DNA from 3 places in the Bradyrhizobium sp. TM239 genome. Region 3 is predicted to be linked to each of the others. Evidence: predicted binding sites of a transcription regulator. Region 3 holds the regulator's gene; each other region holds the start of a gene.

Region 1 (4,246 bases), on a different contig from region 3:
GAATCATCCGTTTCATCGTCGGCGCACCCCACCCTTACGCAAAACGAAACGGGCACTGACGACGTCGGCAACTCAACGTCATCAGCGCCCGCTCCTCGCGAAAACTCTCTTCGCGTTAGGTCTTACTCCTCCGCCGGCTCCTCGCCGTCGGCGTCGCGCTCCGGCGTGCCGGCGAGAATCTGCTCGGCGATCAGGCCGGAGTTCTGGCGGATCGAGGTCTCGATCTTGGCGGTGATGTCGGGATTGGCCTTCAGGAACGCTTTCGAGTTCTCGCGGCCCTGGCCGAGACGCTGGCTGTCATAGGAGAACCAGGCGCCTGATTTCTCGACGATGCCGGCCTTGACGCCGAGATCGAGGATCTCGCCCATCTTGGAAACGCCCTCGCCGTACATGATGTCGAACTCGACCTGCTTGAAGGGCGGCGCCAGCTTGTTCTTGACGACCTTGACGCGGGTGGTGTTGCCGACCACTTCGTCGCGCTCCTTGATCGCGCCGATGCGGCGGATGTCGAGGCGGACGGAGGCATAGAATTTCAGCGCGTTGCCGCCGGTGGTGGTTTCCGGCGAGCCGTACATCACACCGATCTTCATGCGGATCTGGTTGATGAAGATCACCATGGTGTTGGACTTGTTGATGGAGGCCGTCAGCTTGCGCAGCGCCTGGCTCATCAGACGGGCCTGCAGGCCCGGCAGCGCATCGCCCATCTCGCCCTCGAGCTCGGCCTTCGGCACCAGCGCCGCGACCGAATCGACCACCAGAACGTCCACCGCACCCGAGCGCACCAGCGTGTCGCAGATTTCCAGCGCCTGCTCGCCGGTGTCGGGCTGCGAGATCAGGAGCTCGTCGATATTGACGCCCAGCTTCCTCGCATAGACCGGATCGAGCGCGTGCTCGGCGTCGATGAAGGCGCAGATGCCGCCCTTCTTCTGCGCTTCCGCCACCGTATGCAGCGCCAGCGTGGTCTTGCCCGAGGATTCCGGCCCGTAGATTTCCACGACGCGCCCCTTCGGCAGGCCGCCGATGCCGAGCGCAATGTCGAGCCCGAGCGACCCGGAGGACACCGCCTCGACATCCATCGATCGATCGTTCTTGCCGAGCTTCATCACCGAGCCCTTGCCGAACTGGCGCTCGATCTGGGAGAGCGCGGCGGCCAGAGCTTTACTCTTGTCCATGGAAGATCCTTCGACGATACGCAGGGCAGTGGCGGACATTGGGTCGTGCTCCTTATGGCGAGGATTCGCTAGGGGGACAAACGATTGGCGAGGCGGCTCGGCGATAAAACCAATGTACCCCATTTGTTCTAGGTTCGCAATATGTTCTTTTTGCCTGGCGCTAGGGATTCTCGAACAGGGACGAACCGGCCTTTATCGGATAACGGAGATCGGACGCGCCGCCTTGGAAGCCGAACTCGACCGCGAATGAGGCCCTCTTGGTCGGCGGCCTCTTTTCATTCCCGCCGCTTGCCCGCCGGCGATTCTCTCTACTTCCGCCTCCCCAATTCGCCTTGTGCGCACAACTGAACAGACGCCGATCCGTGAACCGGCCTTAATCGTTCGTCACCGCACAACCGTGGCCACAATCGGTGACGAGAACACCGATTGTGCTCCCGCCTTCCTCGCACGGAAAGGAGCGCGCCATGCTCAAGAGACGACGTTTCAAGCAGCAGTTGACCCTTCAAGATCGGCTGTCCGCATGGGTGAAGCAGGTCCAGGAACAGGCCTTGAGGCTTCCGCCCGGGCCCGAGCGGGACGCCCTGCTCAAGAAGGCTCGCCAGGCCGACGTCGCCAATCATCTGCTGCACGACTGGGCCATATCCTCCGGGCTGCAACCGCCGAAATAGCAGGGCTGCCGCAACCTCTTTCCCGGGCCGGAGCTGACGCGTATCAAAGACGCCGCCGCCGGGCGCCGTCAGAATTCCGTAATCTTACGGCATCGAACCTTTTCGCGGTCTTGGGCCTTCTCCAGGATGAGACCGCAACTCTGGGGACCTCAGTCATGACGGAAAACACGCAGCGCGACGCGATCAGGCGCAAACCTCTGCTGGAGGCGGCGCATGAGGAGATGATGAAGTTCGAGCGCCAGGAAAACGAGTTCCGCAAGAAGGACCGCGACGAGCGCGCCGCCGAGCTCCAGCTTCCCCTGAACAAGATCGAGATTCACTGAAGGCCGGCGACACGCCGGCGAGGCGGCTGACGGCGTCCCGACGATCTGGCGGCAGAGGTGGCCGCCCGGAGCGGTCGCCAGGTCACCCGCAAGGAGTCGGCATCGCAGCTCGGGGCGAGGCGCACGGCCCACAGGGCGGGTCGCGCGCAATGAAGTATCTAAACTCTACTCTTAAGCCACTGAGAAGACATCTGAATTTCCATGCCGCCTACTGTGCATGGGGTTGTTTTCCCAATTTTGAGAATGCGGCATGCCTCGTGTCCCTGAACCTGGCAGGGCACGGCTGCCGCCCGCGCGCCGGTCGCTACAGCAGCGCCAGCAGCACGAGGCCGATCACCAGCACCACGAAGCCAGCCGCTGTCGCGGCGGCAAATGACCGCTCTACGTTATCCATGATGCCACCCCGTGGTCGGCGCGCCACGTTTCCCCCATGGCTGCGCCGAACGGTGTGAAATCTTGCCGACGGGTGTGTCCGCAGTTGTGCGAACGGATGTCGAAATTGGGACGGGTGCGGGGCCAGTCTGCGGCCCCGGCGTTGGGCCCGGAAATCTGCCGCCTGTCAGGCTGCCGTAAGCGGGGCCGGCTAGGATGATGAGGCTATGGTGTTGCAGCCCAGCACCTCAGCCTCCAATAACTCTCTGCCCCGCCTGGCTCTCCCCAGGCGGGGCTTTTTCATGCCTGCCGGCGGTTCGCGGATCCCTCTCCTCCCGCGTCAGGAGCAACGAGAAGGCGCGGATCGCGGGCGCGGCCAGCAGCACGATCGGCAGCATCGCGGCCCATGCGATCAGCCACGACACCATCCAGTGCCCGACGAAGCTCATCGCGCCGCCCGCAGGCAAGCTGGCGATCCCCGCCGCGATCAGCGAGGTCAGTCCGGACTGGATGATGCCGAAGACGAAATGACTGTAGCGGCGGGGAATGCCGAGCATGACGGGCCCACGTTGTTTTTGCTGTCGTCAGATCAAGCAAGGCACATGCCGCTTGCATGGGATCCCGCAACCGTGGCCGGAACCGCGCAAGCGCGTGCAGCTCAGGAACTCTGTTCATGGTCGGAGAACCACGGGTATGCGACAGCCTCACTGTCTCACGGACGGGCGTCTTTCGAACGCCGGCTTCGGTTGTTTCGGGGCACGCGCGCTTTCGAGATATCCCCGAATTATCCGGGGCTTACCGACAGAATTTGCTTGTCTCTGGAATATTACGACGCCCAACATGTTTGCAGTCATGGAGAGTGAATCGTGGGGAGGTCACCATGAATCACAGGGGCATCGAGTTCACTGTCGCCAAGACGGCGATCCCTGGAATCTGGCAGTGGCAGTTCCGCATCGGCGAGCAGGTCAAGACCGGCAAGACCGAGACGAAAATCGACCTGTTGGCGATCCGGCGCGTGCAGCTGCGCATCGACCGGGAGCTGAAGCGATCGGCCGGGCGGCCTGAGCCGACCGGATGAAGGTCGGCATCGGATGGCGCCTTGTGCGCCCGCAGCGCCACGGCTGGCGGTTGCGGCGGAACATCATCCGTAGCCGCCCGGAATTGATCTGACGGTGGTTTGGGATTGGACTGCGCGCGCCCATGGCCCTGGGGGCGAGGCCATCACGCGCGCGATCGGTGCCAGCTATGCCGTTGTATTTCTTTCGAATCCGGAACGGCCGTTATTCGGGCTGCGCGGACCAGGCGACGGAATTCGTCGATCGCGATTCGGCCTGGAAAGAGATGACCAATGTCTGCGCCGACATGACCGCCGGCATTGCCCGCAAGCTCCAGGAAAATTCCGAATGGCACATGGAGCTGCTGGACGAGACCAAGGAGCCCGTGTTCCGGATCCGCATCGTTGCCGAAACCCTCGATTAGCAAGACCGCTGGATCAAGCTTTAGGTTGTTGTTTGAGCATGATCTTTTCGGAAAACCGCTTCGCACTTTTCCGGATCATGCTCTAGTCGGCGCTGGGCAGCCGCCGCATGGTGAATTCGATGTCGCCGCCGGGCAGCTCGCGCCAGCTCTCGACAACGCTCATATAGCCGGCCTTGGGGTAGCGCGCGAAGAAGGCCTGCGCCCTTTCCCGCGCCGCCGCGCGCGGCAGCGT
Region 2 (4,246 bases), on a different contig from region 3:
GAGCGTGCGGCCGGTGGCGCGTTTTGACAATTCCTTGGCGAGCTTGACGCGCTGGGCTTCGCCGCCCGAGAGCGTCGTCGCTTGCTGACCGACATGGATGTAGTCGAGGCCGACGCGGTGCAGGGTCTGAAAAGTCTCGCGCACGCGCGGCACCGCCTTGAAGAACTCGGCGGCTTCCTCGACGGTCATGTCGAGCACGTCGGCGATGGACTTGCCCTTGAACAGGACCTCCAGCGTCTCGCGGTTGTAGCGCTTGCCCTTGCAGACGTCGCAGGTGACGTAGACGTCGGGCAGGAAGTGCATCTCGATCTTGATGACGCCGTCGCCCTGGCACGCTTCGCAGCGGCCGCCCTTGACGTTGAAGGAGAAGCGGCCGGGCTCGTAACCGCGCGCCTTGGACTCGGGCAGGCCGGCGAACCATTCGCGGATCGGCGTGAAGGCGCCGGTATAGGTCGCGGGGTTGGAGCGCGGGGTGCGGCCGATCGGCGACTGGTCGATGTCGATGATCTTGTCGATGTGCTCGAGGCCCTCGATGCGGTCGTGCGGGGCGGCACCCTCGCTGGCATTGTTCAGCTTGCGGGCGATGGCCTTGTAGAGCGTGTCGATCAGCAGCGTCGACTTGCCGCCACCGGACACGCCGGTGACGGCGGTGAACAGGCCGAGCGGAATTTCGGCGGTGACGTTCTTGAGGTTATTGCCGCGCGCGTTGACCACCTTGATGGTGCGGCGATGGTTCGGCGGCCGCCGCTCCGGCACCTCGACCTCGAGCTCGCCGGTCAGGTACTTGCCGGTCAGCGATTTCGGATTGCGCATGATCTCGGCGGGCGTGCCTTCGGCAATGATGTTGCCGCCATGCATGCCGGCGCCGGGGCCGATGTCGAGCACGTGGTCGGCGAGCAGGATGGCGTCCTCGTCATGCTCGACCACGATCACGGTGTTGCCGAGGTCGCGCAGCCGCTTGAGGGTGTCGAGCAGGCGCGCGTTGTCGCGCTGGTGCAGGCCGATCGAGGGCTCGTCCAGCACGTAGAGCACGCCGGTCAGCCCCGAGCCGATCTGCGAGGCCAGGCGGATGCGCTGGCTCTCGCCGCCGGAGAGCGTGCCGGAGGAGCGGGAGAGGGTGAGGTAGTTGAGGCCGACGTCGAGCAGGAAGGTGAGGCGCTCGCGGATCTCCTTCAGGATGCGGCCCGCGATCTCGTTCTGCTGCGCGTTCAGCGCCTCAGGCACGGTCTCGAACCATGCACCGGCGCCCTTCACGGATAGCTCGGAAATCTCGCCGATATGCTTGCCGCCGATCTTGACGCAGAGCGCCTCAGGCTTGAGCCGAAAGCCCTTGCAGCCCTCGCAGGGCACGTCGTGGAAATACTTGGCGAGCTCCTCGCGCGCCCACTCGCTCTCGGTCTCGCGATAGCGGCGGTTGATGTTGGTGATGACGCCTTCGAACGGCTTCTTGGTGTCGTAGGAGCGCACCCCGTCCTCGTAGGAGAACTTGATCTCGTCCTCGCCGGAGCCGTGGAGGATGGCGTCTTTCGTCTTCTTGGCCAGGTCCTTCCACTTGGTGGTCAGCGTGAACTTGTAGTGCTTGCCGAGCGCGGTCAGCGTCTGCACGTAATAGGGCGACGACGATTTGGCCCAGGGCGCGATCGCGCCCTTGCCGATGGCGAGCTCCTTGTCGGGGATGACGAGATCCTCGTCGACATGCTGCTCGACGCCGAGGCCGCCGCAGGCAGGACACGCGCCGTAGGGGTTGTTGAACGAGAACAGGCGCGGCTCGACCTCGGGAATGGTGAAGCCGGAGACCGGGCAGGCGAACTTTTCCGAGAACAGGATGCGCTCGGGTCCGCTCTTGTCGTGGATCTTGGCGGTCTTCTTCTTTTCCTCGGCGGGAGCTGCCGCCGGCGCGTCGGCGAATTCGACGACGGCAAGACCCTCGGCGAGCTTCAGCGCGGTCTCAAAGCTTTCGGCGAGGCGCTGGCCGATGTCGGCGCGCACCACGATGCGGTCGACCACGACGTCGATGTCGTGCGGGAATTTCTTGTCGAGCGTCGGCGCTTCCGCAAGCTCGTGGAAGGTGCCGTCGATCTTGACGCGCTGAAAGCCCTTCTTGAGCCATTCGGCGAGCTCCTTGCGGTACTCGCCCTTGCGACCGCGCACGACGGGGGCGAGCAGATACAGGCGGGTGCCCTCGGGCAGCGCCAGCACGCGGTCGACCATCTGCGAGACGGTCTGGCTTTCGATCGGCAGGCCCGTGGCCGGCGAATAGGGCACGCCGACGCGCGCCCACAAGAGCCGCATGTAGTCGTAGATCTCGGTGACGGTGCCGACGGTGGAGCGCGGGTTCTTCGAGGTCGTCTTCTGCTCGATCGAGATCGCCGGCGACAGGCCGTCGATCTGGTCGACGTCAGGCTTCTGCATCATCTCCAGGAACTGGCGCGCATAGGCCGACAGCGATTCGACGTAGCGGCGCTGGCCCTCGGCGTAGATGGTATCGAAGGCGAGCGAGGATTTGCCGGAGCCGGAGAGGCCGGTGAACACCACCAGCTTGTCGCGGGGAATCTCGACGTCAATGTTCTTGAGGTTGTGCTCGCGCGCGCCACGGATCGTAATTGCGCGCAGGCTGGAGCCCGCGTTCTGTTGTTGGCGCTTCGCCTTGATCACTTCATCCATCCGAGTTGCCCTCAAGGAATCCCATGGGTGCGCGACCGCGCCAATAAAAAAGGCGCGCTCGCCCGGAACCGGGATCGGCGCCGATGGGGTTGTCAGCGAACGTAGGAAGAACGGAGACGGATTTCCAGTGGGACTTGCGAATCGTCAACGGAATGTTGGCGCGCTGGCGGCAACTGGCAGCAGGGGCTTTGCGGAACTGCGCGGCAAGGTGCCGCGAAAACAAAAAGGCCGGCGCAAGGCCGGCCTTTCGTGACGATGGGACGTCGGTAGCGATCAGGACTTCAGATCAATACCGGGCGACCACGGGGCCGCCGAAGGTGTAGTTGAGGCGAACGGTGCCCATGTCGACGTCCTGCTTGATACGGTCGATACGGTCGTTGACGCCGAGGATCGTGAACGAGTTGTTGCGCTTGCCCATGAACAGATGGTCGTATTCGATCGCCACGGACCAGTTCGGTGCGAAACCGAATTCGATGCCGGTGCCGACCGCGCCACCCCAGCGCGTCTCGCTTGCGCTGTCGAGCACCACGCCGCCCACCAGGCCGTTGTATTTGGCGTGCGTGACGGCCGCGCCACCCTTCACGTACCAGAGCACGTTGTTCCAGGCATAGCCGACCTGGCCGGTGAACAGGCCAAGCGCGTCGATCTTGGTCTGGTTGACCAGCGGCCCAAGCACCAAGCTCGTATTCGAGCCCTTCAGGTTGGCCCAGTCGCCCTGGGCTTCAAGACCGAACACCCAGTTGGCCGACTGCCAGCGATAACCGACCTGTCCGCCGACGACGCCGCCGGTCGCATTGTGACAGCCTTCAGCCGTGTCCGGACCCGCAACACCGAAGATGTTGTTGACGTCCCAGCAGTTGCGGCTCGAGGCGCCGCCGCCGTTGATACCGATGTAGAAACCGCTCCAATTGTACATCGCGATCGGTGCGACTGGAGCCTTGGTGTAGGGGCGGGCCGCCAAATCGGCCGCCGAGGCCGGTGCCAACGCGCTGAGTGCGAACAAACCGGCCGAAGCCAGCAAAAGCTTCTTCATATCCATTCCCCAGTTCCGTTTCTCTTTCTGACCTTCCGGAAAGCGGAAGAGCCAGCGGAGCTATGACCCGACTAATGTCATTGCTTTACACCATTAAAGCCAAAGGTTGTGTCACCCGGACGCCACATCTCTCCCGAAATGCTAGCGAGCGAGCGGGCTGGGGCGCAAAAACAAAAAGGCCGGCGCAAGGCCGGCCTTTCGTGACGATGTGACGTCGGTAGTGATCAGTACTTCGCAGATCAGTACTTGGCAACCACCGGGGCGCCGAAGTGGTAGTTCACGCCGACCTGCACGGTGTGGAAGTTGAGCGTGCCGGTGGTGATCGGAGCGCCGAGACCGGAGAAGTAGGTCTCGCCACCGAGGCTGCGATAGAGGTACTCGCCCTTGACCGACCACTGCGGAGCGAAGAACGCCTCGACGCCGGCGCCGACGGTCCAGCCCGAGTGGAACTTGCTGTCGGAGACAGTCACGCCGAGCGCGCTGACGCTGACCTTGTTGTCGATCCAGGCGTAACCACCGGTGCCGTAGAACAGCACGTTGTTGACGGCC
Region 3 (4,246 bases):
CGGGTGCTCCTCATTGCAGAGATAGCGACCCGCACCTCTTTTGGAGGCGCAGGCCTCTGTCAGAGTTGAAACACGCAACGCTCTGCTTCGTTGTAGGCAAATCTGCGGCTGGGATCCGCGAGCCCCGATCACATTATCTTTTCCATCTTTTCCGAATTCGATAGGAACAAAGCCGGCCTCCGTGCATTTGGGAGGCGCGCATCAAACGACCGGCGAGAGACCCGCCTGTATCGCCAACTCGGCTGCGATGGCTACGCGACTGCATTGCGGTCGTCGCGCGCTCGCGGCCGTGTCCTGGCCGACATGGCGATGCGATTTCGCGACAACGGCTTGCGATGCTGAGGAGCCATCAGCGTTGCTGCGGCTGCGCTCAAACGATCTGGCGCATTGGGCTGTCCCCCTCGAACTCGAAAGGCCGCGAAGCGATGTTGCTTCGCAGCGGCCTGCCGAGGATGTCGCGAAAGGAGGAGGGGGCCGGATAATCTGTGCAGAACCAGAAAGACTATCCAGCCGGAGCGGACCATCATCCGCTCCAATCTCTGATCGGCGACGCCGATCGAAGGCGCGCGCGAGGCGCCGAGTACTTCCGGTATCAGTACTTGCGGTAAAGCCCGATCAGCTTGCCCTGAATCTTCACGCGGTTCGGCGGCAGGATGCGCACCTCGTAAGCGGCATTGGCGGGCTCCAGCGCGATCGAGGCGCCGCGGCGACGGAAGCGCTTGAGCGTGGCTTCCTCGTCGTCGATCAGCGCCACAACGATATCGCCGGTATCGGCGCTCTCGTTGCGCTGGATCAGCGCCATGTCGCCGTCGAGGATGCCGGCCTCGACCATGGAATCGCCGCGCACTTCGAGCGCGTAATGCTCGCCGGAGCCGAGCATGTCGGGCGGCACGCTGATGGTGTGGCTGCGGGTCTGCAATGCCTCGATCGGGGTGCCGGCCGCGATGCGGCCCATCACCGGCACCGCCACGGGCCGCTCGCCCTCGTCTGCGGACGGGCTGGAGCTCGCGCGTACCTTGCCGAGATTGCCTTCGATGACGCTTGGCGTGAAGCCGCGTCGGTTGCCGGCGGCAGCCTGGAGCTCGGGCAGCTTGATCACTTCGATGGCCCGGGCGCGGTTGGGCAGGCGGCGGATGAAGCCGCGCTCCTCGAGCGCGGTGATCAGGCGATGGATGCCCGATTTCGAGCGCAGGTCGAGCGCATCCTTCATCTCGTCGAAGGACGGCGGCACGCCGCTTTCCTTCAAGCGTTCGCTGATGAACCGCAGAAGCTCGTATTGTTTGCGCGTTAACATCTCGACCAAAGTCCCCCGGTTGATGTCGTTCGATTCCGAGACGATGAATTCAGCGATAAGCCGCTGCATGCTCGAAACAAATCATGAACGGACACTATATGTTCGATATGTGTTCCGCAACTGCTTAATTTACCGTGAACAGAACGAAACTCACGGAATGCGTGTGGCCGCGCAGTTCAGACGGGGAGCCTTAGCATCTCGCAGGGGCTGCCGGCCTCGGCCTTCGGCGCAAACGGTGCGCGCACGAGAAGTACCTGTGCTGCAGCAAGATTCGCAAGCAGAGAGGAGTCTTGATGGCTGACGGGAAGGGCGACGAGGGTGCCGTCGTCGCGCAGCTCCAGGCGCGCGCGCAGATAGTCTTCGCGCTGGTCGTTGGCGCCGAGATCGCGGCCCAGTACGGCGCGCTCGCGATGATGATGAACAACCGAACGGCCCGACAGCGCCCGAATCAGCGGCACCATGAACAGGAACGCGCACACGTAGGACGATACGGGATTGCCGGGCAGGCCGATGACGCCCATCGCCCCTAGCCGTCCGTGCATCATCGGCTTGCCGGGCCGCATCGCGATCTTCCAGAACGCCATCGCGATGCCTTCGTCCTTGAGCGCCTGCTGGACCAGATCGTGGTCGCCGACCGATGCGCCCCCGGTCGTGATCAGGATGTCGGCGCCGCTTTCGCGCGCGCGGCGGATGCCGGCGGTGGTGGCCTCCAGCGTATCGGCGGCAACACCGAGGTCGATGGTCTCGGCGCCCTCGCTGCGGGCGAGCGCGTGCAGGGCGTAGCCGTTGGAATAGACGATCTGGCCGTGCCCGGGCGTGGTGCCCGGCATCACCAGTTCGTCGCCAGTGGCAAGGATCGCGACCCTCGGGCGGCGGCAAACGGCGAGATGCGGGTGATTCATGCCGGCGGCGAGGGCGAGATCGCGCTCTGTCAGACGGGTTCCCTTGCGCAGGAGGACGTCACCCTCGCGGAAATCGACGCCGGCGGGGCGGATGTGGCGACCCACGATCGCGGCTTCCTTGATCGTTATTTGCTTGCCTTCGGCGATCGTGTCCTCCTGGATCACGACTGCATCCGCGCCGTCGGGAACGACACCGCCAGTGAAGATCCGCACCGCTTCGCCGGCGCCGACCCTTCCCGTGAACGGACGGCCCGCGGCGACCTCACCGATCATCGTCAGCCTGGAATCGATGGTCGCCGCGTCGGCCGCGCGCACGGCATAGCCGTCCATCGCCGACATCGCCTGGGGCGGTTGGGTGCGCCGCGCAGCGACGTCCTGCGCGAGCACGCGATGGTAGGCTTCGTCGAGTGAAACCATCTCTGCAGGCAGCGGCTCTGCACCCGCCAGCACCGCAGCAAGGGCGTCGGAAACCGGCATCAAGGCCACGGCGAAACTCCTGCTCGGCACGTTCGGACGAAATGTTCCGACAGTCTTCTAGCCGAGCGCGGGGGCAGAGGCAAAATTGCGGAGCGGGCGCGATTTATCCTGCCGCTTCCAGCCCAGTATGGAAGGCAGATTCAGGCTCGGTGTGGCATGATCCAGAGAACGAGACAGATGGGCAGAAGGGGGGCCATGGCGAGGACGAGAATGACGAGCGCCACGGCCAGCATCGCTCAACTCCCGGTCGGCCGGTCCGGCCCGTCGTCCAGCGCGACGTCGGGAGCCTTCGGGCCTTGATCCCTGTCGGGCAGCGGATCGGCCTGGGATTTCAGGTCGGCGGCCTTGCTGATCAGCTTGGCGGAAAGGTCAGAATCCGAGGTGGTTCTCGCGAACTCTAACAGGAGAGAGGCTTGCTTGGTGAGATAGGTTTTGCCCAGCACGTCGATAAGTCCGTTGTAGAAGTCCCAGCGGACTCAAGAGTCCGGAAGGGGCCATTCCGTTCCCGGAACTCCGTACAAAAATGCACAAAGCGTTCTGGTTCCTATTTCGGGCAAAATTGGTTCCAGAAGACTTGCCCTCCGTTGGCGCCTCCCGCTCAGCGGAAATCGTCAGATGCCCAATGCCTTCAAGGCGTTTCCGACGTCGCGTGGCGACGTCACATGCACTGCCGTCAGTCCGCATGCCCGCGCGCCTTCGATGTTCTCGGCGAGATCGTCGAAGAACACGATACGCTCCGCGGGCACGCCGATCGCGGTGACAACGTGGTCGAAGGCTTCCGCGTCCGGTTTGCGCAGGCCGATGCTGGACGACAGATACAGCGCGCGGAAATGGCCGAGCAGTTCGCCATATTCCTTCGAGAAATAGTCGACATGCGGCCGGTTGGTGTTGGAGAAGGCGTAGAGCGGCATCTGCTTCGCCGCACGCGGCAGCAGCTCGGCGATGTCAGGCATCTCGCCGGCGAAGATCGCGTTCCAGCCTTCCAGGAACTGCGCGTCCGAAATGCCGATGCCGAGCGATGCACGCAGCGAGGCGAAATAATCCTCGTCGCTGATCTTGCCGACCTCGTGCAGCCGATAGGCCTCGTCACGCACATAGCGCGCGACGATGGATTCGGGCTGGCAGCCGGCATGGTCCGCCCAGCAGGCGATCGCCTTGGAGAAGTCGATGTCGAGCACCACGCGCCCGAGATCGAACAGCAGCGCATCCGCGCTGCCGGGAGAGAGCGAAGTCATTGCGTCCTTTTCATCAGTATCGATACGGATCGTGGTCGAACAGCGGGAATGCACTGAACACGCTCGGCGCGTTGGTGGCGGTCGCCGGATGCAGGCAGGATTTGTCGACCTCGGCGAATGACGTGGCGCCCAAAAGGCCGAGGCAGCGCAGCACCTCATCCTCCAGCAGCTCCAGCATCCGCGCGACGCCGGCCTCGCCAGCCGCCGCCAGCGCCCAGCATTGCAGCCGGCCGATGCCGACCATGTCCGCGCCCGCTGCGATCGCCTTGACGATGTCGGTGCCGCGACAGATGCCGCCGTCGACCATGATCTTGGCGCGACCCTTCACGGCCTCGACG

What was found. The regulator LexA, encoded in region 3, represses DNA repair genes until DNA is damaged. The targets are predictions, from matches to a motif close to TGTTCNNNNTGTGTTCNG.
Region 1: recA (recombinase RecA) is a predicted target of LexA. The motif match lies at 1,304-1,321, and genes of this name have one in related genera.
Region 2: uvrA (excinuclease ABC subunit UvrA) is a predicted target of LexA. The motif match lies at 2,760-2,777, and genes of this name have one in related genera.

What each region holds. Positions count from the first base shown of each region.
Region 1 covers NZ_BTIR01000009.1:81,402-85,647, reverse strand. Annotated here, with positions in the region: gene AABA84_RS17195 (hypothetical protein) at 1-16, opposite strand, end outside; gene recA (recombinase RecA) at 123-1,211, opposite strand; gene AABA84_RS17185 (hypothetical protein) at 1,637-1,840, shown strand; gene AABA84_RS17180 (hypothetical protein) at 1,996-2,163, shown strand; gene AABA84_RS17175 (DUF2798 domain-containing protein) at 2,784-3,092, opposite strand; gene AABA84_RS17170 (hypothetical protein) at 3,416-3,613, shown strand; gene AABA84_RS17165 (DUF6894 family protein) at 3,781-4,014, shown strand; gene AABA84_RS17160 (hypothetical protein) at 4,097-4,246, opposite strand, start outside.
Region 2 covers NZ_BTIR01000008.1:570,738-574,983, reverse strand. Annotated here, with positions in the region: gene uvrA (excinuclease ABC subunit UvrA) at 1-2,664, opposite strand, end outside; gene AABA84_RS16480 (outer membrane protein) at 2,951-3,697, opposite strand; gene AABA84_RS16475 (outer membrane protein) at 3,937-4,246, opposite strand, start outside.
Region 3 covers NZ_BTIR01000024.1:79,344-83,589, forward strand. Annotated here, with positions in the region: gene lexA (transcriptional repressor LexA) at 593-1,294, opposite strand; gene AABA84_RS31600 (molybdopterin molybdotransferase MoeA) at 1,471-2,682, opposite strand; gene AABA84_RS31605 (hypothetical protein) at 2,910-3,116, opposite strand; gene AABA84_RS31610 (HAD-IA family hydrolase) at 3,285-3,908, opposite strand; gene AABA84_RS31615 (alpha-hydroxy acid oxidase) at 3,922-4,246, opposite strand, start outside.